DNA from 3 places in the Bradyrhizobium sp. USDA 4454 genome. Region 3 is predicted to be linked to each of the others. Evidence: predicted binding sites of a transcription regulator. Region 3 holds the regulator's gene; each other region holds the start of a gene.
The links. Region 3 encodes LexA, which represses DNA repair genes until DNA is damaged. Its sites were predicted from a motif close to TGTTCNNNNTGTGTTCNG; they were not measured.

Region 1: the regulator LexA is predicted to act here: its motif matches at 3,132-3,149, upstream of ACVIW0_RS19135 (DUF3072 domain-containing protein).
Region 2: the regulator LexA is predicted to act here: its motif matches at 5,656-5,673, upstream of dinB (DNA polymerase IV).

Annotation. Positions count from the first base shown of each region.
Region 1 is NZ_JBTRCN010000001.1:4,082,303-4,089,976, forward strand. Features, by position in the region: gene ACVIW0_RS19120 (HAMP domain-containing protein) at 1-2,168, opposite strand, end outside; gene ACVIW0_RS19125 (hypothetical protein) at 2,459-2,641, opposite strand; gene ACVIW0_RS19130 (hypothetical protein) at 2,804-3,070, opposite strand; gene ACVIW0_RS19135 (DUF3072 domain-containing protein) at 3,192-3,386, shown strand; gene ACVIW0_RS19140 (hypothetical protein) at 3,471-3,725, shown strand; gene ACVIW0_RS19145 (hypothetical protein) at 3,906-4,163, opposite strand; gene ACVIW0_RS19150 (ATP-dependent helicase) at 4,276-6,345, shown strand; gene ACVIW0_RS19155 (adenylate/guanylate cyclase domain-containing protein) at 6,492-7,223, opposite strand; gene ACVIW0_RS19160 (PilZ domain-containing protein) at 7,312-7,611, opposite strand.
Region 2 is NZ_JBTRCN010000001.1:4,927,590-4,935,263, forward strand. Features, by position in the region: gene ACVIW0_RS23205 (HAD-IIIA family hydrolase) at 1-215, shown strand, start outside; gene ACVIW0_RS23210 (NAD-dependent epimerase/dehydratase family protein) at 208-1,275, shown strand; gene ACVIW0_RS23215 (GHMP family kinase ATP-binding protein) at 1,526-2,386, shown strand; gene rfbC (dTDP-4-dehydrorhamnose 3,5-epimerase) at 2,408-2,971, shown strand; gene ACVIW0_RS23225 (NAD(P)H-dependent oxidoreductase) at 2,977-4,302, shown strand; gene dinB (DNA polymerase IV) at 4,379-5,626, opposite strand; gene ACVIW0_RS23235 (hypothetical protein) at 5,958-6,224, shown strand; gene ACVIW0_RS23240 (hypothetical protein) at 6,414-7,559, shown strand.
Region 3 is NZ_JBTRCN010000001.1:3,856,662-3,864,335, forward strand. Features, by position in the region: gene ACVIW0_RS18045 (glutamine--tRNA ligase/YqeY domain fusion protein) at 1-780, shown strand, start outside; gene ACVIW0_RS18050 (YybH family protein) at 816-1,202, shown strand; gene ACVIW0_RS18055 (ComEC/Rec2 family competence protein) at 1,327-3,612, shown strand; gene ACVIW0_RS18060 (hypothetical protein) at 3,609-3,836, opposite strand; gene ACVIW0_RS18065 (hypothetical protein) at 3,993-4,421, opposite strand; gene lexA (transcriptional repressor LexA) at 4,690-5,394, opposite strand; gene ACVIW0_RS18075 (molybdopterin molybdotransferase MoeA) at 5,638-6,849, opposite strand; gene ACVIW0_RS18080 (HAD family hydrolase) at 6,875-7,501, opposite strand.

The sequences.
Region 1 (7,674 bases), 230 kb from region 3:
TCGCCGGCGAAGCGGTTGAGCTGGTCGACCATCGTGTTCAGCGTTTGCTTCAGCTGAAGGATCTCGCCGCGCACGTCGACCGTGATCTTGCGCGACAGGTCGCCGCCGGCGATCGCGGTTGCAACTTCGGCGATGTTGCGGACCTGGGCCGTCAGGTTGCCGGCCATCGAGTTGACGCTGTCGGTCAGATCCTTCCAGGTGCCGGCGACGCCGGGCACCTCGGCCTGGCCGCCGAGCTTGCCGTCGGTGCCGACCTCGCGCGCCACACGCGTCACTTCGCCGGCGAAGGCGTTGAGCTGGTCCACCATCGTGTTGAGCGTTTCCTTCAGCTGAAGGATTTCGCCCGAGACGTTCACCGTGATCTTCTTCGACAGGTCGCCCTTCGCAACTGCGGTCGCGACCTCGGCGATGTTGCGGACCTGGGCCGTCAGGTTCGACGCCATCGAGTTGACGCTGTCGGTGAGGTCCTTCCAGGTGCCGGCAACGCCGCGCACCTCGGCCTGGCCGCCGAGCTTGCCCTCGGTGCCGACCTCGCGCGCCACGCGCGTCACCTCGCCGGCGAAGGCGTTGAGCTGGTCCACCATCGTGTTGATGGTGTCCTTCAATTCGAGGATCTCGCCGCGCACGTCGACCGTGATCTTCTTCGACAAATCGCCATTGGCGACCGCGGTGGTGACGCCCGCGATATTGCGGACCTGGGCGGTCAGGTTCGAGGCCATGAAATTGACGTTGTCGGTCAGGTCCTTCCAGGTGCCGGCGACGCCGAGCACGTTGGCCTGGCCGCCGAGCTTGCCTTCGGTGCCGACCTCGCGCGCCACGCGCGTCACTTCCGAGGCGAAGGCGTTGAGCTGGTCGACCATGGTGTTGAGCGTCTCCTTCAGCTGAAGGATCTCGCCGGACACGTTCACCGTGATCTTCTTCGATAGGTCGCCGCCGGCGATCGCGGTCGCGACGTCGGCGATGTTGCGGACCTGCGCGGTCAGGTTCGAGGCCATGAAGTTGACGTTATCAGTCAAGTCTTTCCAGGTACCGGCGACGCCGGGCACTTGGGCCTGGCCGCCGAGCTTGCCTTCGGTGCCGACCTCGCGCGCCACGCGCGTCACTTCCGAGGCGAACGAGTTGAGCTGGTCGACCATCGTGTTGATGGTGTCTTTCAGCTCGAGGATCTCGCCGCTGACGTCGACCGTGATCTTGCGCGACAGGTCGCCGCGCGCCACGGCGGTGGTCACGTTGGCGATGTTGCGGACCTGGGCGGTCAGGTTGCCGCACATCGCGTTCACCGAGTCGGTGAGATCCTTCCAGGTGCCGGCGACGCCGGGCACGATGGCCTGGCCGCCGAGCTTGCCATCGGTGCCGACCTCGCGCGCCACGCGCGTCACTTCCGAAGCAAATGAACGCAGCTGATCGACCATCGTGTTGATGGCTTCCTTCAGCTGCAGGATCTCGCCACGGACGTCGACGGTGATCTTCTTCGACAAGTCGCCGTTTGCGACTGCGATCGTCACCTCGGCGATGTTGCGGACCTGGCCGGTCAGATTGTTGGCCATCGAGTTGACGCTCTCGGTCAGGTCCTTCCAGACGCCGGTCACTTCCGGCACCTGGGCCTGGCCGCCGAGCTTGCCCTCGGTGCCGACTTCGCGGGCGACGCGCGTCACCTCGGAGGTGAATACCGAGAGCTGCTTGATCATCGTGTTGACGATGTTCGCCGACTGCAGGAATTCGCCGCGCAGCGGCCTGCCCTCGACGTCGAGCTGCACGGTTTGCAGCAGATCGCCCTGCGCCACCGCGGCGACCGCGCGGGTGACCTCGCGCGTCGGCCACAGCAGGTCATCGATCAACGTGTTGACCGAGCTCTCCATGTCGGCCCATGCGCCGCTGGCGAGGCCGAAATTGACGCGCTGGCGGGTCTGTCCCTCGCGGCCGACGACCTGTCCGACGCGCGCCAATTGCTGCGCCATGCGCTCATTGGCAGCCGCGATTTCGTTGAAGGCGTCCGCGATCTTGCCGTCGATCCCGAGATAGTCGCCGCGCATCCGGACCGAGAAGTCGCCGCCGCGCATCGCCTGCAGGGACTGCAGCAGATCGTGCGAGGAGTCGAGGCTTCCATTGGATGATTGGGCGCGGCGGGTATCAGCACGGGGACGAGGCGGCGAACCGAGATCGGTCATGGAATTTCCCCTACGCGCTGGCCAAGAATCCCGAGGATCCAAGGACTCGGAAAAGCCAGTGTGACCATAAGAATGACTGCCCTTGATTGATTCAAGCGGGAAAACGCCGGGACGGCAATTTGTGACACAAATCGAGTGCCTTAATCGTGAATGGAACCAAAAGTTCCAATCCGCAATTGGAACTTTTCGTGCAGTGTGATTGTGCAACTGCAAAGGGACGGCCGCGGGTTGAAGCGCGCGCGTCGTGCACCGACCAGCATCAAAACTCCGGTCGTGGAGCCAACCAACGGCTAGCGGTCAGCCGGCCAGCTTCGCCGCACCAATTGCACCCGCTCGATGCGGCTGCACTGCTCGCAGCGGTATTGGAGAATATCTCTGCCGTCATTGCCCGGAGAGCTGCTCTCGAGCCGCATCGTCCTGATGCAGCTGATGCAGGAGATCAGCGTCAGCAGCGGGCTGCGATCGTCATTCATCGATGCCCGCGGTGGCGCGGTCGGATCGGCGATCATGGCGCTGGGCGATGCTATGGTGTTGGCTCTCACCACAGGAAAATGCCGTCCCGCCCTCCGGGTTCCAGTCCGGAAACCTATTCAGGCGCGAGACCGTGCCAGGCGTCTGGCCGCGCCTGGTCCGGATCAGGTTCGCGCGGCGCCCTGGCCTGCCGCGGTCTTCCCCTTGCCGAGCTTGCTCCGGTCCGGCTTGACCGTCGCGCTCGGGCGATCCGCGTAGCTTCGGCTCAACCGCTCCCTGACCGTTGGCAGTCGATCGCCGCCGCCGGCCGCCTTCCACAGGCCAATCAGCTCGGCCACTTCGGCGCGCATCGCCATCAGCCGGTATGACGCTTCGCTGCAATCGAGATCGCGATTGACCTGATCCCGGATCGACGCCTCGATCAGGGTCATCTCAGCCCGCAACGTGCTGATCTTCCGGCGAATTTCGTTGATTTTGTTGTCCATGGCTTGTTAGAACGAAAATAGAACATATTGTCAAGTCACGATCCAGCAAGCGAGGTAAGCGATGGGCATGGCAGCAGTGAGATATGGCGGAGTTGCGGAGCGCCTTGGCGGGCTGATGACCCGTGCCCAGGGGCTCCGGTTGAGGAGCCTCGCCGAGGAGGCCTATCAGCCCGACCAGTACGCGCGTGACCTGACGTCCGAGGAGGCCGAACGGCGTATCAACGCCTTGAAGGCCGAGATCGCGCTGGCGGATTCTTTCTGAGCCGCCGACCCACCTCCCTCAAGCCTTCGATATGGCGGCGCAGCCAGTTCTGCTATTGCTGCTTCGTCTTTGGGGGAGCGTCACGTGCTGGAGTTGGAGAAGCGGTCGCCGCTGGCGTTCCCGATCGTGCTGAAGGACGGCCGCACGCTCGCAACCGTCGGCGATGCGGCGGACTATCTTTCAGCGCTGAGCCTCGATCAGCGCGAGCGCGGCTACTGGAAGACCGCGATCATGATGTTCAACAATGCCATGCGCGAACCGAGCTATCTGAGGATCGCAACGATGAACATGCGCTCGGCCCTTGTGTATGACCGGCTCGCCGACGACATTGGTCCCTGATTGTGCTGTTGCAGCTACAGCCGAATCGGCGGTCGCTGCGTAAGGCCCTGTCCGTTATGGCCGCAAACAAGGTAACGGCGGTACACGCGACGGCCGGATGCGCAACGCGCATCGGCCGCACTCTCGGGCCGCCTCGGAGGGCCAAGGCGGCCCATTTCTTTTCAAAGCAATTTTGTCTTTTCAGAGCAATTTTGCGCGGACGAACAGCGTCCGCAGCGCGTTGGTTGCTTGCACCGTCAGCATCGCGTTCCCGGCCGCCCGCTCCAGCGCAACCAACGCGTCGTCATGCAGTGAGCGGAACTCCATCCATTCGACCGCGCTGAGATTGCTAATGAAGCGGTGAGCCTGGCCGACGGTCGCAAGCGTCACCGTCTCGCCGTTGAGCCGCACCTTGAATGTCGCCTTCAGCGGCGTGTCGGATTTGGAAACGTCACCCATGGCGCGGTTGTGCGCCGGGCGGCGTTAATGTCAATCTAAATTCTCTGCTCCCGCGTCGCTGGGCTGGCTCCACGGAATCGCAATGTCTGTTAGCGTTTCGTGGGGGTGATTCGTGCCTGACCTTGCCAACACAGCCTATCTCGATGCGCTCAATTCCGAGCAGCGCCGTGCCGTCGAGCATGGCGTCGGCAAGGATTGCATCGTGGGTGCGCCGCTGCTGGTGATCGCGGGCGCCGGCTCCGGCAAGACCAACACGCTTGCCCATCGCGTCGCGCATCTAATCCTCGCCGGCGCCGATCCGCGCCGCATCCTGCTGATGACCTTTTCGCGGCGCGCCGCCTCCGAGATGGCCGGCCGCGTCGAACGGATCGCGCGGCGTGTGCTCGGCGATCGCGCCTCGGTCATGACCGACGCGCTGAACTGGGCCGGCACGTTCCACGGCATCGGCGCGCGGCTGCTGCGCGAATTCGCCGAGCGGATCGCGCTCGACCCGGCCTTCACGATCCATGATCGCGAGGACTCCGCCGACCTGATCAACCTGGTCCGCCACGATCTCGGCTTCTCCCGCACCGAAAGCCGGTTCCCGACCAAGGGCACTTGCCTTGCGATCTATTCGCGCTGCGTGAACGCGGAGATGCCGATCGAAGCCGTGCTCGGCCAGTTCTTCCCGTGGTGCTCCGGCTGGGCCAGCGAGTTGAAGCAATTGTTCGCGGCCTATGTCGAAGCCAAGCAACGGCAGAACGTGCTCGATTACGACGATCTGCTGCTCTACTGGGCACAGATGGTGACGGATACCGGGCTGGCCGAGGAGATCGGCTGCCGCTTCGATCATGTGATGGTCGACGAATATCAGGACACCAACCGCCTGCAATCCTCGATCCTGCTCGCGCTCAAGCCGGCGGGACGCGGGCTCACGGTGGTCGGCGACGACGCCCAGTCGATCTATTCGTTCCGCGCCGCCACCGTGCGCAACATCCTGGACTTCCCGAGCCAGTTCAGCCCGGCCGCCGAGATCATCACGCTCGACCGCAACTATCGCTCCACGCAACCGATCCTCTCTGCCGCCAATGGCGTGATCTCGCTCGCCAAGGAGCGCTTCACCAAAAATCTTTGGACCGACCGGATCTCGACCCGCAAGCCACTGCTGGTCACGATCCGCGACGAGGCCGATCAGGCGCGCTACATTGTCGAACAGGTGCTGGCCAACCGCGAGGAAGGCGCGCTGCTGAAGCACCAGGCGGTGCTGTTCCGCACTTCGTCGCACAGCGGACCGCTGGAGATCGAGCTGACCCGCCGCAACATCCCGTTCGTGAAATTCGGCGGCCTCAAATTCCTCGACGCCGCGCATGTCAAGGATATGCTGGCGTTATTGCGCTTCACCGCCAATCCGCGCGACCGCGTCGCCGGTTTTCGCATCCTGCATCTGTTGCCCGGCGTCGGGCCGGCCTCGGCGCAGCGCGTGCTCGACCACATGGCTGAAGCCGCCGATCCGATCGCAGCCCTCGGCGCACTGCCCGCCCCGCCGCGCGCCGGCGCCGACTGGCGGCTGTTCGTCGAGGCGATCGAGAACCTGCGCTACTCGGAATGGCCTGTCGACATCGAGCGCGCGCGGCTCTGGTACGAGCCGCATCTCGATCGCATCCACGAGGACAGCGAGGTGCGCCGCGCCGATCTCATTCAGCTCGAGCAGATCGCCGGCGGCTATCCGTCGCGCGAACGCTTCCTCACCGAGCTCACGCTCGATCCGCCCGACGCCACCAGTGATCAGGCCGGCGTGCCGCTGCTCGACGAGGACTATCTGATCCTGTCGACCATCCACTCCGCCAAGGGGCAGGAATGGAAATCGGTCTATGTCCTCAACGTCGTCGACGGCTGCATGCCTTCCGACCTCGGCGCCGGCACGTCGGCGGAGCTCGAGGAGGAGCGCCGCCTGCTCTATGTCGCGATGACCCGCGCCAAGGACGATCTGCATCTGTTGGTGCCGCAGCGCTTCTTCGTCCATGGCCAGGCCGCCAAGGGCGACCGCCACATGTACGCCTCGCGCACCCGCTTCATCCCGGAACGGCTGCTGCCGATGTTCGAGCGGACCAGCTGGCCACGGGCTGCGGCTGCACAAGCCTCGACCGCGAACCGAGCGCCGCCAATCGACATCGGCGCCCGGATGCGCGGGATGTGGCGCTGACGCCCGCCGGAAAGATTTTCAGGGCGACGCGGAACGAAGCTGTCGGCCTCGCGTTGAAGCGGCGTTCGTAATCGGCAAACGACCATCCCAGACGGCTTCGGCGCGGTGTTCCGCGCTGGAGCCGTCTTTTTTTGCGCCGCGTCAATTCACGCAGGAAACAATGTAACGGGCTGGTCGAAGCCCTTCAGGCTGTGATCGGAACCGGCTGCCGTGACCATGTCGCGGGTTCGATCCCGCACGGCTGACGTGACCAGGATCTCGCCGGATTTTGCGATCGCCTGGGCGCGTGCCGCGCGATTGACCACGGTGCCGACCGCGGTCAGGTCGCGATGGGCCTGGCCGAACTCACCGAAATTGGTGTCCCCGCTGTCCATTCCGATTCCGATGCCGAGCTCGATGTCGCCGGCGCCGATCCTCCGCACCAGCGCATCGTGCCTTTCCTGGAAACGGCGCTGGATGTCGCGCGCAGCCAGCAGGGCCTGCACGGCATGATCGTCGCGCCGCACCGGAAAATTGAAGATCGCAAACACGGCATCGCCGATCGTCTTGTTGAGAATGCCGTCATAGCGCCAGATCGCGGCGGCGCAGTCGTCGTAGAACGCATCGAGCAGCGACGTCAGCCCGTCCTGCGCGATGGTCTGCGTCAGCGTGGTATAGCCGCGCAGATCGGCGAACAGGATGGTGGCGTCGATGGTCACGGCGCGCGCCTTCATGATCTTCGAGAACGCCATCTCGCAGATCGTGCACACGTTCGGGTTCATGCGGCTCGGCTTGACGCCGAACAGGCGGAACGGTGCCGACAGCGGGCCGCGCAGCGGGATCGGCATGTGCAGATTCTGCCAACAGCCGAGGCAGATCGATGCAGGTTCCGGAGTCATCGGCGTATCATCTGCTGTTCCAGCAACGAAACCACCCACCCACCGTAGCACGGTCGATCACGGGCGTCCCCCACCGAGATTGCCGCGCTCAGGCCGGCTTGACGAAACTCAGTCCAATCCGCGTCTTCTTGCTCCAGATCACCTGGCACTCGTAGACGACAGAGGCGTCGTTGGCCATGACCAGGCGGAATCTGTGCGGGACGAAGGCCGGATTCCCCACCTCGATCGCCGCTCCGTCCGGGGATATGTTCACGATCGTGCAGTGCATGACCGAACCGCCCGACGAGACATAGCCGGGTTCATTGACCTCGGTTCGCGGATGCCTGCGCTTTTCGTCCACCCGGCCTGCCCCCCACGCTTTGTTGACGCAAACCTGGGCGATCGGCATTGCCGGAGTCAACGGCTGACGCGGCTCACGTCGGGCTTACGCACCGTGATTTATGCGCAGCAG
Region 2 (7,674 bases), 1.1 Mb from region 3:
ACGGCTGCGACTGTCGCAAGCCGAAGCCCGGTCTGCTTTACCAGGCGCAACGTGACTTCCACCTCGATCTCACGCGCACGCTGTTCGTCGGTGACGACGAACGCGACGCTGCCGCAGCGGCGGCGGCCGACTGCCCCTTCCAGCGCGTGACCGATGCCTGCTCGCTCCTCGACCTCACCCGGCAAATGCTGAATGGAACCCCGGAATATGCCTGACAACAAGCGCATCCTGATCACGGGCAACAATGGTTATATCGGATCGGTCATAGCGCCCTGGCTCCAGCGTCAGGGCTTCGATGTGGTCGGTCTCGACACCGGATATTTCTCCGCCTGCACACTCGTCCCCGACCTCGGCGAGGTCCCGACGATCCGTCAGGACCTGCGCGAGGTTACGGCCAAGGAACTCGCCGGTTTCGACGCGGTGATTCATCTGGCGGCACTCAGCAACGATCCGATCGGCAATTTGAACGAAGCCTGGACGCGGGAGATCAACTCGCAGGGAACGATCCGGCTCGCGAAGCTGGCGAAGCAGGCGGGCGTCCGGCGCTTCATTTTTTCATCCTCCTGCATCATGTACGGGACTTCCGAAGCGGCAGTCGTCGACGAAACTGCGCCGCTCGCGCCGCGCACCGAATACGCCCGCTCCAAGGTCGAAGCGGAGATCGCGCTGCGCGCCCTCGCCGACGATCGCTTCTCTCCGACATATTGCCGCAACGGGACCGTCTACGGCCTGTCACCGCGGATGCGGTTCGACACCGTCCTCAACGATTTCATGGGCAATGCCTTCACGACAGGGCGCATTGTGATTCAGAGCGACGGTACGCCCTGGCGGCCGGTCGTCCACGTCCAGGACGTTGCGCGCGCGTTCCAGGCCGTGCTCGAGGCGCCGTTGGAGAGCGTGCATAACCAGGCGTTCAATGTCGGTGCTGACCAACTCAACCACCAGATTCGCGACCTCGGGCAGATTGCGGCGCAAAGCGTTCCCGGTTGCGAGCTCGCGAGCGTGCCGCAGCCCGGAGCTGATCAGCGCACCTACAAGGCGGATTTTGCCAAGTTCAAGCGAACCTTTCCGGAATTCAGCTTCCGATGGACGGCGACGGACGGAGCGAGGGAGCTCTATACCGCATTCCAGAGCATCGGCCTGAAGCATGGTGCATTCAAGGACAAGCGTTTTACGCGTCTGAGCTGGTTGCGGCATCTGCTTGACAGCGGAACGATTGACGAGTCGCTCAGGTGGACGGAGATCCGTGCCAACGTGAGCCGAATTCGAGCCTAAGTGTCGACAGGTCAGGAGGCCGAGCGCAGTGGAAACTTTATCGACGCGGGAACTCGAGCATACATCCGTTGTCCCGAACACGGAGTGGCTCAAACCTGCTTACGCCAGTTGGCGTCCGACCGATATCGTCATGACACGGACCCCGCTGCGGATCAGCTTCGCAGGCGGCGGCACGGATTTACCGGAATTCTACGAGGTTGAGGAAGGCGCCGTCCTGAGCGCGGCCGTCGACAAATACGTCTACGTCACCGTGAAGCGCCACAGCGACCTCTTCAACGAGCCGATCCGGCTCAACTACTCGCGCACCGAGCAGGTCAATACGATCGAGGAGATTGACAACAACATTGCGCGTGAGTGCCTCAAGTTTCTCAACATCGAACCTCCGATCTTCATCAGCACCGTCGCCGACATGCCCGCCTCCACGGGCATGGGCGGATCGAGCGCCTTCGCAGTTGGATTGCTCCACGCGCTCCATGCCTTCCGCGGCGAGCGCGTCACCGCCGGCCAGCTGGCCGAGGAGGCCTGCCATATCGAGATGGAAGTGCTCAAGGAGCCGATCGGCAAGCAGGACCAATACGCCGCCGCGTTCGGCGGCCTGAATCTGCTCCGGTTCGGACGCGGCGGCCGCGTCACGGTCGAGCCGCAGCCGGCCCGAAGCGGTTCTGTCGCCTACCTGTTCAGCAACATCATGATGTTCTGGACCGGCCATCAGCGCCCCGCCGCTTCGGTACTCACCGAGCAGCGAAGCAATACGTCGCGAAATCTGGACGTTCTGCGGCGCATGCGCAACGACGCCTTCGAATTTCGTTCCATCTGCTCGGGTCAACAGATCGCGCTCGAGCAGGTGGGCGAGGCTCTTCACCGCGGCTGGACGCTGAAGCGCGGTCTCGCCTCCAAGATCAGCACCTCCGAGATCGATGGCTATTACACGCGCGCCCTCGAGGCAGGCGCCGAGGGTGGCAAGCTGTGCGGTGCCGGCGGCGGCGGCTTCCTCATGTTCATCGTGAAGCCGGAGAAACGCGAGCCGGTGCGTCAGGCGCTCTCGGACCTCCCCTTGGTGTCGCTTGGGTACGAGGTACACGGCTCGCGCGTGCTTTGCCCGGCCGGATGACCCTAAGTCTCGGAGGATTCGATGATTTTCAAAACCACCGAAATTAAGGGCGCTCGCACGGTAGAGTTGGAAAAGCGAGCCGACAGCCGCGGGTTTTTTGCCCGCGGCTGGTGCAGCCAGGAGTTCGACGAACACGGCCTGCCCAACCGGATCGCCCAGATGAACATCTCCTTCAACCGCCAAAAGCATACGTTGCGCGGCTTCCATTACCAAGTCGCGCCCTATCAGGAAGACAAGCTCCTGCGCTGCGTTCGCGGCGCCGTCCACGACGTTCTGATCGATCTGAGGCCTGACTCGCCGACGTTCATGCATCACATCACGGTCGAGCTCAGTGCCGAAAACTATCGCATGCTCCTCGTCCCGAAGGGATGCGCGAACGCCTTTCTGACGCTCGCGGACGAGACCGAGGTCACGTATCTCGTATCCGAGTTCTACACGCCGACCGCCGAGCGGGGTGTGCGCTGGAATGATCCTGCGTTTCGCATCAAGTGGCCCGCCGAGCCCGCCGTCATCTCGGAAAAGGACTGCAGCTGGCCTGATTTTGTGGACGAGCGCCGGCTCGTCGCGACGGCCGATGAGGGGTAGATAGCATGTTCATCGTCGACCGCGAGCTCGAGCGGCTGCAACGCGCCGGCACCCCGATCAGGGTGGGAATGGTGGGCGCCGGGTTCATGGCCAAAGGCATCGCGCGCCAGATGCTGCAGTACACCAAGGGCATCGAACTCGCTGCGATCTGCAATCGTCACATCGATGAAGCCCGCAAGGCCTACGCTGAATCCGGAGAGAGCAACGTCACGCAAGTGCGCCGCGTGGACGAACTCGACGACTGCATCGCCCGGGGCCGGCGCGCGATCACCGACGACCCAATGCTTCTTTGCAACGCGGACGGGATCGATCTGATTCTAGAGGTCACCGGCACGATCGAATTCGCGGCCGGCGTGGTGATGCAGGCGATCGCCCGGACCAAGCACGTCGTCATGATGAATGCCGAACTGGACGGCACTCTCGGCCCGATCCTGAAGACGTATGCCGACCGCGCCGGGGTCGTCATCACCAACACGGAAGGTGACCAGCCAGGCGTCATCATGAATCTGTACCGGTGGGTCAAGGGACTGGGTATCAGGCCCGTGCTGTGCGGGAACATCAAGGGTCTGCACGATCCCTACCGCAATCCCACGACCCAGGAAGGGTTTGCCAGAAAATGGGGCATGAAGGCCCCGATGGTCACGTCTTTCGCTGACGGCACCAAGATATCCTTCGAGAACGCGATCGTTGCCAATGCGACGGGCATGCGGGTCGCGCGGCGCGGAATGCACGGCCCGGTCGTCGAGGCCGGCACCCCGATCCAGGAAGCGGTCAACTGGTACCCGGTCGATGAGCTTCTCGACGGTCCTGGCATCGTGGACTATTGCGTGGGAGCGATGCCAAACCCAGGCATATTCGTACTTGGGACGACGAACGATACGGTCGAGAAGCACTATTTGTCGCTCTACAAGATGGGAGCAGGCCCCCTCTACTGCTTCTACTGGCCCTATCATCTTTGTCACTTTGAAGTCCCGTTCACGGTTGCACGCGCGGCGATCTTCAAGGACGCAGCCATCGCTCCGCTCGGCTCGCCGTGTGTCGATGTGGTTGCAGCCGCGAAGCGGGATCTCAGGGCTGGCGAAATCCTCGACGGGCTTGGCCACTACATGACCTACGGTTTGTGCGAGAACGCGCAGGTCGCTCACGCCGAGCGCCTTCTTCCGATCGGTCTTGCAGAAGGTTGCCGTCTGCGGCGGAACATTCCGCGAGACCACGTGCTCGGATATGACGACGTCGAGATTCCGGCAGGCCGAATGTGCGACGCGCTGCGCCAGGAGCAAGACACCGTCTTCTTCGGCAGGCCGTCATTCATACGCCCTGCGGCTGCTTAGGGCGGCATTATCGCGCGTTAGCTTATTGTTGAGCGTGATCTATCGCAAAGCCGCTTCGCACTTCCCGGATCACGCTCTATAGCTCCTTCTCGGAAAGCATGCGGAACGCGTCAGGTACCGAGCGAACCGCCTCCAGCGCGGCTGAGCCGTATCCGATCGCCTCCCAGCCGAAGCGATCGCGGATCTTGTCGATCGCACAGTCCGCTGCCCAGCGCGCGATCCCAGCTGGACTCCCGGGACGGAGCGCGTCATCGGCCAATCCGAGCGGAAGCTCCAGCGCAAGGTCCCAGTGCTCTTCGAGGTGCGACACCGAGATCGCCAGCAACGAAATGATCCGCTCGCGCGGATGATCGGCAAGGGTTGCACGCACCAGATCCTCGGCGAGTCGCGCCAGGATCACCGTCGCGCATACCGGCGCATCGAGCGTGATCGCGCGGGTCACCGATTTCATGTCGGCGAAGCGCACCCGCACCGTCACGGTGCGGCCGGGCCGGGATTTCGCCCGCAGCCGCGTCGCGACGCGGTCGGCGAGATGCAACAGCGTCGGCCTGATGACCTGCATGGTCGCGGGCTTGCGGCCGAGCGCCGATTGTGCCCCCGCCGATCGCGCGCGCCGATGCGGCACGAGTTGTCGCGGATCGCGATTGCAGGCCAGCGCGGCGAGCTTCGCGCCTGCCGCCGGACCAAGCAACCGCGTCAGCGAGCGTTCCGACAATGTCGCGAGTTGACCGATCGTCGCAACGCCGATCGCGTCCAGCCGTGTTCTGGTGACGGGCCCAACGCCCCACATCAACTCGACCGGAAGTTCGTGCAGAAAGCTGAGCTCCGCGTCGGGGCCGACGACGACAAGCCCGTCGGGCTTTGCGACCTGGGAGGCGATCTTCGCCAGATGTTTGGTGCGTGCGACGCCCACGGAGATCGGGAGGCCGAGTTCGGCGCGCACGCGCCGCCGGATCGTCGCGGCGATGTCCGCCGGCGTTCCGAACAGATGCGTGCAGCCGGCAACGTCGGCGAAGGCTTCGTCGATCGAGATGCGCTCGACCAGCGGCGTGAAATCGCCGAGCACGTCGATGGCCGCGTCGCCCAGCCGCTGGTAATCCCTGAAATGGCCGTCGACAAAAATCAGCTGCGGGCACAGTTCGCGCGCGTCCCGACCCGACATACCGCCGCGGACGCCGAAGGCCTTGGCCTCATACGACGCGGCAAGCACCACCCCACCCCCGACGGCGATTGGCTTGCCTCGCAGCGACGGATCAAGCAGCTGCTCGACCGACGCGTAAAATGCATCGAGGTCCGCGTGCAGAATGGTGGCTGCGGCTGCCATCTCGCCCCGCTTACGCTTGCCCCGACCGAAAGAACAAAATAGGAACAAATCAGATTCCAGTCAACGTGGAATTTGTCCTCCCTTCTCGTGCGCTCGCCGCGCGAAGCAATCGGCCGGCCTGTTCTTCGGCAGGCCTCTCTCCGTCGACGCCGATCTCGGCTCGCTGGAGATCGAGACCGCTGCCCGCGGCAATCGAAGCAAATCAGAGCGAGCCGCAGCGACGGCCGTTCGACGATTCGCGACGACGCACAATGCGCGCAGATTGCCGCAGCGGTTCGCTCGCTTGCCGGCGTGCGTTGACGGGCAGGCTTTTTCAGGTAGATATCCTGGAATGACCGACCACTCTCATCAGGTGGACTTCCAGGCTGCGGCCACCCTTTACAAATGGCCGTCTCTCAACAACGCCAGGCGAGAGGATCGCGCGCCCTATATGGTCGTCAACGCAACGCTCGATCAATGCATTCGCGATTTCATGGACAAGCCCGAGAAGACGCGGCATCTCTATGAGATCCGGACCAAGGCACAGCCTCCGCTCGTCCCCGAGGTGCTGTCCCCCGAGCACGTGATCGAGCTCTCCAGGCTTCGCGAGTTTCTTTGAACAGCTTGCGCGACCCCGATCGCGACGCGGTCCGTTGGCGGACAGACTTATCCATCGGTCGTGCGCCTGGAGCCGGATTGTTTGCCCCTCGGGGAGCCGTTACAGTTCGCTTGACTCCCTGACTGACCGAGGTCGGCACGGGAGGCGGCCGGCTGCACGACCGGCTGATGGGGCATCGAGAGGCGCCACATGAGATTCAATCTGGCGATCTTGAGTGTGCTGGCTGCAAGACCGGAACAGCGGATCCCGCTCGAGGAGGTCAGTCGCGAGGTTAAGCGCATGATCGCGGCGGGCGATGCAGCCACGAAGTTGAAGCGTTCGTCGGAACTTGGCGACGCCGACGTATTCCAATCCGGATGGGCTTCGATCAATGAGGCCGGGCTGCAGATCACGGAATCCGGGCTTGCGCTATGGAGCTCGCTTGAAGCCTCCCGCGCCGAGCAGGAGCTTAGCGCGCAAGAACTCGACGAGCAGGCACTCATGGAACGGCAGACCGAGCTGCTGGAGGCCGTTGCAGCCAACGCGCCCGATGCGACCAGCGATGCTGGTGTCGACCAGGCCAGCGACATCGAACGCCGGTTCCCTCGCGTGAGGGATGACGACCTGGCCGACCGCACGACCTCGAACGCCGGCTCCTCGGCCGCATCACTCGATCTGTCCGCGCAAGCCCCGATCGTCCTCGAACCGGCCTTCGGCTCGATTCACGCTGCGGGCCCGGACGATTCCCGGCTGTCGCGTCTCCTGACATTGCTCGGCAGCAGCATGCCGCGATTTGCCCGGGCGCGGCGTCGGCATTCGGCGGGCGACGTGCCGGATCGGGCAACGGTCAATCGCGTCGGGGTGACGGGACTTGCCGTTGCATGTCTCAGCCTGATTTCGGTCGTTGCCTGCGTTGCCGCAGCGATTGCGCTTGGTCAGAACTCTTCGCTGAAATCCGAGATCGTCATGCTGCGGCGGGAGCTCGTGCCGCTGCGGGAGCGCCTCGCCAAGCTCGAACAGGACGCAGCCAAGCGCGAAGCCGCGCAACAGGAAGAAGCGCGGGACAAGGCCGAGGCGGAAAAGAGAGCGGCGATCAGCGAGCAGGCCGCACTCAATCTGTCGCGGGAAGAGACTCTATTGATCAAGGAGTACATCAAGGCAGCGCCTTCGGCCGGCGCGGGCGGGCCGCCGATCAACGTCGGCGATCCCGTCACCGGCGGAATGATTCCGCTGCCATCACCGCTGACCGAAAAGATTCCAAGACTCGTCGGCGCGCGATTTGCCATCCGCAACGGCGCCATCATCATCAGCACGAGAAGCAGCCGCCGCGTCGATGCGGTGCTGATGCCGAACTAAGAAGAATCCGCAACCCGATCTCCGCGCCAATTCCCTGCAAATAGGGGATTTTCAGGAAATCCTTGCATTTGGGTGCATCCAAAGGCCCTTCCTTCCGGAACACCCAGTGTTGCAG
Region 3 (7,674 bases):
CGGCGCGGCGTGCCGCCGGCCGCGGTGCGCGAATTCGTCAAGCGCATCGGCGTCGCCAAGGCCAACAGCGTGGTCGATGTCGGCATGCTCGAATTCTGCATCCGTGAGGAGCTGAACCGCACGTCGCTGCGCCGCATGGCTGTGCTGCGGCCGCTCAAGGTGGTGATCGAGAACTATCCGGAAGGGCAGGTCGAGGAGATCGAGGCGATCAACCATCCCGACAATCCGGATGCCGGCACCCGCAAGATCGCATTCGGCCGCGAGCTCTATATCGAGCGTGACGACTTCATGGAGAACCCGCCGAAGAAGTTCTTCCGTCTGTCGCCCGGTAATGAGGTGCGGCTGCGTTACGCCTACTTCATCAAATGCACCGGCGTGATCAAGAACGACGCCGGCGAGATCGTTGAGCTGCGCGCCACGTATGATCCTGCGACCAAGGGCGGCAACGCGCCCGACGGACGCAAGGTGAAGGCGACGATGCACTGGTTGCCGGCAGCGCAGTCGAAGCCGGCAGAGATCCGGATCTACAATCAGCTGTTTGCCAATCCGAACCCGAACGCCGCCGATTTTGTCGCCGATCTCAACCCGCAGTCGCTGGAAGTGTTGACCGATGCGCGGGTCGAGCCTGCGATCGCCGAGAGCAATTCGCCCGAGGTGATGCAGTTCGAGCGCCAGGGCTATTTCGTGCGCGATGCGGATTCGACGCCGGACAGACTGGTGTTCAACCGCACCATCGGCCTGCGCGACACCTTCGCCAAGGAAGTCGGCGGCAAGGGCTAGAACGGTCCAGCAAGCACAGCCGAGGGAGGCGATCGATGCCTGGTGAAAGCGACGACATCGTCTCCGCCATCATGGCGAGATGGTCCGTGGGTTTCAGCAAGCTCGACGCGGAGGCGCTGGCCGCGCTGTATTCGCAGCACGCGTTCTTCTTCGGCTCGAATCCGACGCTGTATCGTGGCCGCGAGGGCGTGAAGGCCTATTTCAACGGCCTGCCGCGCTGGCAGCGGCCGCGCGTTCGGTTCGCCGAGGTCAGGACCGAACGCGTAAATGCCGATCTCGTCAACATGGCTGCGATCGCATCCTTCTTCCTTGACGGCGATGCGCCGTCGCTTGCCGTCAAGATCACCTGGGTGATCGTCCGCGAGGAGGGCAACTGGAAGATCGTCTGCCATCACGTCTCGTCGCAGACGCCGCTGATCTAGGCGCGCGGCGCGTCCGGCTGTCCCTATATCTCACAGCCTTCGGTTGCGCGTTTCGGTTTCGTTCCGCTAGTCGGGAGACTGCGGCATCCGCTAGCCTCGCGGTCCGGCAGGGATCGCAAGCGGAATGGCGGAGCAGGGCACTACGCCGGGCGGCAAACGTGGCTACGCGGGGACGTGGCCGCCGCGCGCTGCTGTGCCGGCCGGCGGCTATGTGCCCGTGCGCGCCAGCACCTGGCGACCATTCGTCGAGACATTGCGGCAATGGGCGCGCGCCGAGGCCGGCGCCGGGCGGCTGTTGCCGTGGGCGCCGGTGGCGTTCGGCACCGGCATCGCGTTGTACTTCGCCGCCGAGCACGAGCCTGTGCTGTCGGTCGCGGCTGCGGTCGCGATCGCGCTCTGTGTGCTGGCGCTGCTGCTGCGACGGAGCAGGGCATTTCCCGCCATCGTGATGCTGGCCGCGATCGCCGCGGGCTTGGCCACCGCCACGTGGAAGACCGCGCGGATCGCCCACGGCGTGCTGGCGCGGCCGATCTATTCCGTGGCGCTGAGCGGATTCGTCGAGACGCGCGACATCAGGGAGAAGACCGACCGCTTCGTGCTGCGCGTCGTGTCGATGGAAAGCCAGCGCGAGGCGCCGAAGCTCGAGCGGGTCAGGCTCTCGGTGAAGAAGGGCACCGCGCCCGAGGTCGGCAGTTTCGTGGAGTTGAAGGCGCGGCTGATGCCGCCGCTCGCCCCGCAGCGTCCCGGCTCCTATGATTTCGGCCGCGACCTGTATTTCCAGGGCATCGGCGCCTCCGGCTTCGCGATGGGCGCGGTCAAGACCGGAGAGCCGCCGGCGGCCGGCGGTCTTGCGCTGCGCTACGCCGCCTTCATGCAGGCCCTGCGCGACGCCATCGACGCGCGCATCCGCACCACGCTCGACGGCGATCAGCGCGCGATCGCAACCGCATTGCTGACCGGCCGGCGCGACGCGATCACGACGCCGGTCAACGATGCGATGTTCATCTCCGGGCTCGGCCATGTGCTGTCGATTTCCGGCTATCACATGGCCGTGGTCGCGGGTGTCGTGTTCTTTACGGTGCGCGCGCTGCTGGCGCTGTTTCCGGCGCTGACGGCGGGATACCCGATCAAGAAATGGGCGGCGGCGGCCGCGCTGGTCGCCGCGGCGTTCTATCTGCTGCTGTCGGGAGCGGAAGTCGCGACGCAGCGATCGTTTTTCATGACGGCCGTGGTGCTGATCGCTGTCATGGTCGACCGCCGCGCGATCACCTTCCGCACGCTGGCGGTGGCGGCGCTGATCGTGCTGGCGATCGCGCCGGAGGCGCTGGTGCATCCGAGTTTCCAGATGTCGTTCGCGGCGACGCTCGGGCTGGTCGCGCTGGTGCAGATCGGGCTGCCGAACCTGCTGGCCTCGCCCGATCATTCGGCGACCGCGCGGGTTGCGCTGTGGGGCGGGCGTGAGCTCACGATGCTGATGCTGGCTTCCCTTGTGGCAGGGCTGGCGACGACGCCCTACGCCGCGTTCCATTTCCATCGCGTGACGCCGTACGGGCTGCTCGCGAACCTCGCGGCAATGCCTGTCGTGTCGGCGGTCGTGATGCCGGCCGGCCTGCTCGGACTCGTCGCCATGCCGTTCGGCTTCGACGGCGTGTTCTGGGCGATCATGGGCTTTGGCATCGACTGGATGATCCTCGTGACGCAATGGGTCGCCGCGCTGCCTGGTGCGGTCGGCCGGATGGCGGCGTTCGGGATCGGGCCGCTGATCGCCGCCAGCGCGGGCCTCATCCTGCTCGGGCTGCTGCGCACGCCGCTGCGCTGGTCGGGCGCGGTGCTGTTGGTCGTGGCGTCGATCTGGGCGCTCAGGGTGCCGCAGCCGGACGTGCTGATTTCCGCCGATGGCCGCAACGTCGCGGTCCGCGGCGGCGACGGGCGGTTGCACCTGATGCATAGCGCCAAGGATGCCTTTTTGGTGAAGGAGTGGCTGGCGGCGGACGCCGATGCGCGGGCGGCCACCGATGCATCGCTCGGCGAGGGCGTCTCCTGCGATCCGAGCGGCTGCGTGACGCAAGGGCCCGGCGATGCCTTCGTTGCGCTGGCGAGCCGGCCGGAGGCGCTGGCGGATGATTGCGAGCGCGCGGCGCTGATCGTCACCGCCCGGCCGGCGCCGCATGGCTGCGCGGCCTCGGTGGTCGACGTCGAGCGGTTGCGGCGTCACGGCGCGCTGGCGCTGCGGCGGACCCGTGACGGCTACGCCATCGATGCGGTCAAGCCCGGCGGGATCGACCGGCCGTGGTCGCCGGCGGTTCCCGGCGACGGCGATGCCGAGACGACGCTCCGCGCCCCCGCCGCCGCGCCACGGCCGGCCGTCGACGCCACGCCGGCGGAGAGCGATGTGCAGGGGGAGGATTAGCCGTGGTCCGGCGAGGGGCTGGCCGGCAATTCGAACAGGCCGAGATGGTATTCGTCGGAATCGGGGCCGGCGTCGGGCTTCTTGACGAGGGTGAAGGACGCCTCGGGAAACTGCTCCCAGACCTTCAGGTCATCAGCCGTCACCGTCAACCAGCCGAACCGGAACATGTAGCGGCCCGGCTCCGTGACGCGTCCAGCCTTTTGCCATGTGACCTTATCGACCACCGAGCAGGTTTCCGTGAGCGCACATCCTCTGCGCCCGATGATGCGCCAAGGTGGCCGCCGACGCAAATCTCCCGCCGCGCCCCGGAACCGGTGTCCGGGGTCGCTCGAAATCCTTTCGGTCACTCGCCGCTCGGTCATCCGGCGGCGACGATGCGTTCAACCCAAAAACAGCGACGTAAATGCGGAGGGCCGCCGCTCCACGACCTTCGGCTTCTGCGTGACCGGCGGATGCAGTGCCGGCAATTGCAGCACGCTGACGCGTTGTCCCTCGACGAGCTGGGTCACCAACACGTGGCTGCCGTCGGGGAATTCGACCGCGTCATGATGACGATCGGGCACGTCGGGCTCGACTTCGTTGAACACGCCGACGCGATAGTTCAGCGTCTTGGTCCAGATCCAGCGGCTGTCATAGCGAACGTTCTCGGCGAAAGCGAGCTCGGTGCCCGGCAGCATGCAGACCGCGACAGTCGGATCGTTCTCCGACGCAAAGCCGCGGGTCGACGTGCCGCGGAAGGTCGTGGTGATCAGCGTCTCTCCGACAATGGCGGGGCGCGATGCCACGGCGTGCAGACTATAGTCACACATCGGATGGCTCCTCAAATGGAGGTAGCGACCCGTGCCTCTCTTTGAGGCATGGGCCTCTACCAGAGTGGACGATAGCGAACGAGTGTCAGCTCGTTTCTGGGCGATTGTACGACTCGCCCGCGACCGCCTCAATCACAAACACGCGACACTGCGCGAGAGGTATCGGAGCGCATCGGGCAGACCGCATGCTGCGCTATCTTGCAAGGAACGATCCGATGTGACGCTCGTTCCTCGCCGCCGCAAGTATTTGCAATCAAGTATTTGCAGCTTAGTACTTGCGGTAGAGCCCGATCAGCTTGCCCTGGATGCGGACCCGGTTCGGAGGCAGGATGCGCACTTCATAGGCGGTGTTGGCGGGCTCCAGCGCGATCGATGCGCCGCGGCGGCGGAAGCGCTTCAGGGTGGCTTCCTCCTCGTCGATCAGCGCCACCACGATGTCGCCGGTATTGGCGACGTCGTTGCGCTGGATCAGCGCCATATCGCCGTCGAGGATGCCGGCATCGACCATCGAGTCGCCGCGCACCTCCAGCGCATAATGCTCGCCGGAGCCGAGCATGTCGGGCGGTACGCTGATGGTGTGGCTGCGGGTCTGCAGCGCCTCGATCGGGGTACCGGCGGCGATCCGGCCCATCACAGGGACCGCGACCGGACGATTGCCGTCATCCTCGGCGACCGGCGGCGTAGAAGTGCGCTTGCCGAGGGTGCCTTCGATGACGCTCGGGGTGAAGCCGCGGCGGCCGTTGCCGCCCCCGGCCGACAGCTCAGGCAGCTTGATGACTTCGATGGCGCGGGCGCGGTTGGGCAGGCGGCGGATGAAGCCACGCTCCTCCAGCGCAGTGATCAGGCGGTGGATACCGGACTTCGAGCGCAGGTCGAGCGCATCTTTCATCTCGTCGAATGAGGGCGGGACGCCGGCCTCTTTCAGACGTTCATTGATGAAACGCAGAAGTTCGTACTGTTTGCGCGTGAGCATCTCGAGTATTCCCCCGGTTGATAGCGTCGTTCGATTCCGAGACTCTTCAGTGGGGCCTGCAGGCCGGGCCTGACCAGGGGAGCTTGGTGCTTGTTGCAAGCGCTCCCGGGCCGCCTCCCGATTGTAGACACCAGTACTCGAAACAAATCATGAACGGACACTATATGTTCGATATGTGTTCCGCAACCACTTAATTTCAGGTGAACGCGCCCGGCGGCGCCCGATCGGCGCGGTGAGAAAATCCTATTCGGGCAGCATCAGGATCTCGCACTCGCTGCCTGTGGCAGTCGCGGGCGCGAACGGCGGACGCACGAGAAGTGCCCGTGCCGCAGCGAGATTCCCGAGCAGCGAGGAATCCTGCTGCATCACGGGCGTTGCGATCAGCGTGCCGTCGTCGCGCGCCTCGAGACGCGCGCGCAGATAGTCCTCGCGCTGGTCGTTGGCGGCGAGGTTGCGGCCGAGCACGGCCCTCGCGCGGCGATGATGAATCGCTGTTCGGCCGCTCAATGCCCGAATCAACGGCACCAGAAACAGGAAGGCGCAGACATAGGACGACACCGGATTGCCGGGCAGGCCGATCACCCGCATCGCCCCGAGCCGGCCGTGCATCATCGGCTTGCCGGGCCGCATCGCGATCCGCCAGAACGCCATCGCGACGCCCTCGGCCTCCAGCGACTGCTTGACCAGGTCGTGGTCGCCGACCGAGGCGCCGCCGGTGGTGATCAGGATGTCGGCGCCGGTATCGCGGGCCCGGCGGATCCCCGCCGTGGTGGCCGCAACCGTATCGGCGGCGACCCCGAGATCGACGGTCTCGGCGCCTTCGTCGCGGGCCAGCGCCCGCAGCGCATAGCCGTTGGAATAGACGATCTGGCCGGGTCCGGGCTGCGAGCCCGGCATCACCAGCTCGTCGCCGGTCGCCAGCACCGCGACCTTCGGACGGCGGCGGACGGCGAGTTCCGGATGGTTCATGGCGGCGGCCAGCGACAGCGCCCGGTCGGAGAGGCGGCTGCCGGCCGAGAGGAGCACGTCGCCCTCGCGGAAGTCGACCCCCGCGGGGCGGATATGCCGTCCAACGGCGGCTGGCTCGGTGATCGTGATGTGGTCGCCGTCGACGGCGGTGTCTTCCTGGATGATGACGGCGTCGGCGCCGTCAGGGATCACCCCGCCGGTGAAGATCCGCACCGCTTCGCCTGCGCCGACCGTGCGCTCGAACGGCCGGCCGGCGGCGACTTCGCCGATCACCTTCAGCCGTGCCTTCAGGTCAGCCGCATCGGCGGCGCACACCGCATAGCCGTCCATCGCCGACATCGGCTGCGGCGGCTGGGTGCGCCGCGCGGCGAGGTCGCGCGCCAGGGTGCGGTGATAGGCGGCATCGAGCGCGACCATCTCCTCGGGCAGCGGTTCGGCGCCGGCAAGGACGGCGGACAGGGCATCGGCAACCGGCATCAGGGCCACGCTCGGAGCTCCTCAAGTCCAGGGTTCAAATCCCAAGCGCGGTCAGCGCCCTTGCCACGTCATCCGTCGATGTCACGTGGACCGCATGAAGGCCGCGCGCCCGCGCGCCTTCGATATTGGCAGCCAGATCGTCGAAGAACAGGATCCGCGACGCCGGCACGCCGATGGCTTTTACCACATGATCGTAGGCCTCGGCGTCGGGTTTCCGATGGCCGATGCTCGAGGACAGGAACACGGTGCGGAAATGGCTCAGCAGATCGGCGTGGACAACCGAGAAATGCGCGACATGGGCCGGATTGGTGTTGGAGAATGCATAGAGCGGCATCCGCTTCGCCGCGGCCGCGAGCAGGGGAGCGATATCGGGCATCTCGCCGGCGAAGATAGAATTCCAGCCTTCGAGGAACTGCGCGTCCGTGAGGTCGATGTCGAGTGTCCGGCGCAGGTTTTCGAAGAACGCGGCATCGTCGATCCGGCCGATCTCGTGATGCTTGAAGCTGTCGTCAACGACAAAGCGCGTGGCGAGGTCCGAAGGTGAGCAGCCGGCATGCTGCGCCCAGTGCGCCATCACCTTGTCAAAGTTGATGTCGAGCACGACGCGGCCGATATCGAACAGCAGCACGTCGACGGAATCGGGGGAGAGGTGCGAGGTCATTGCGTGAAACCATGTACGAAAATTGCGGGCAGCCGGCAATGTCCCCGATTTCGGTGACGGGTGTGTGGAATTGCAAGGCGATGCATCCTTCGCGAGACCGGTCTCGCGCATACCGCCGTCGTCCCGGCCTTCGCCGGGACGACGGTGAGTTTGTGGCGCGGCCATTGAGTCAT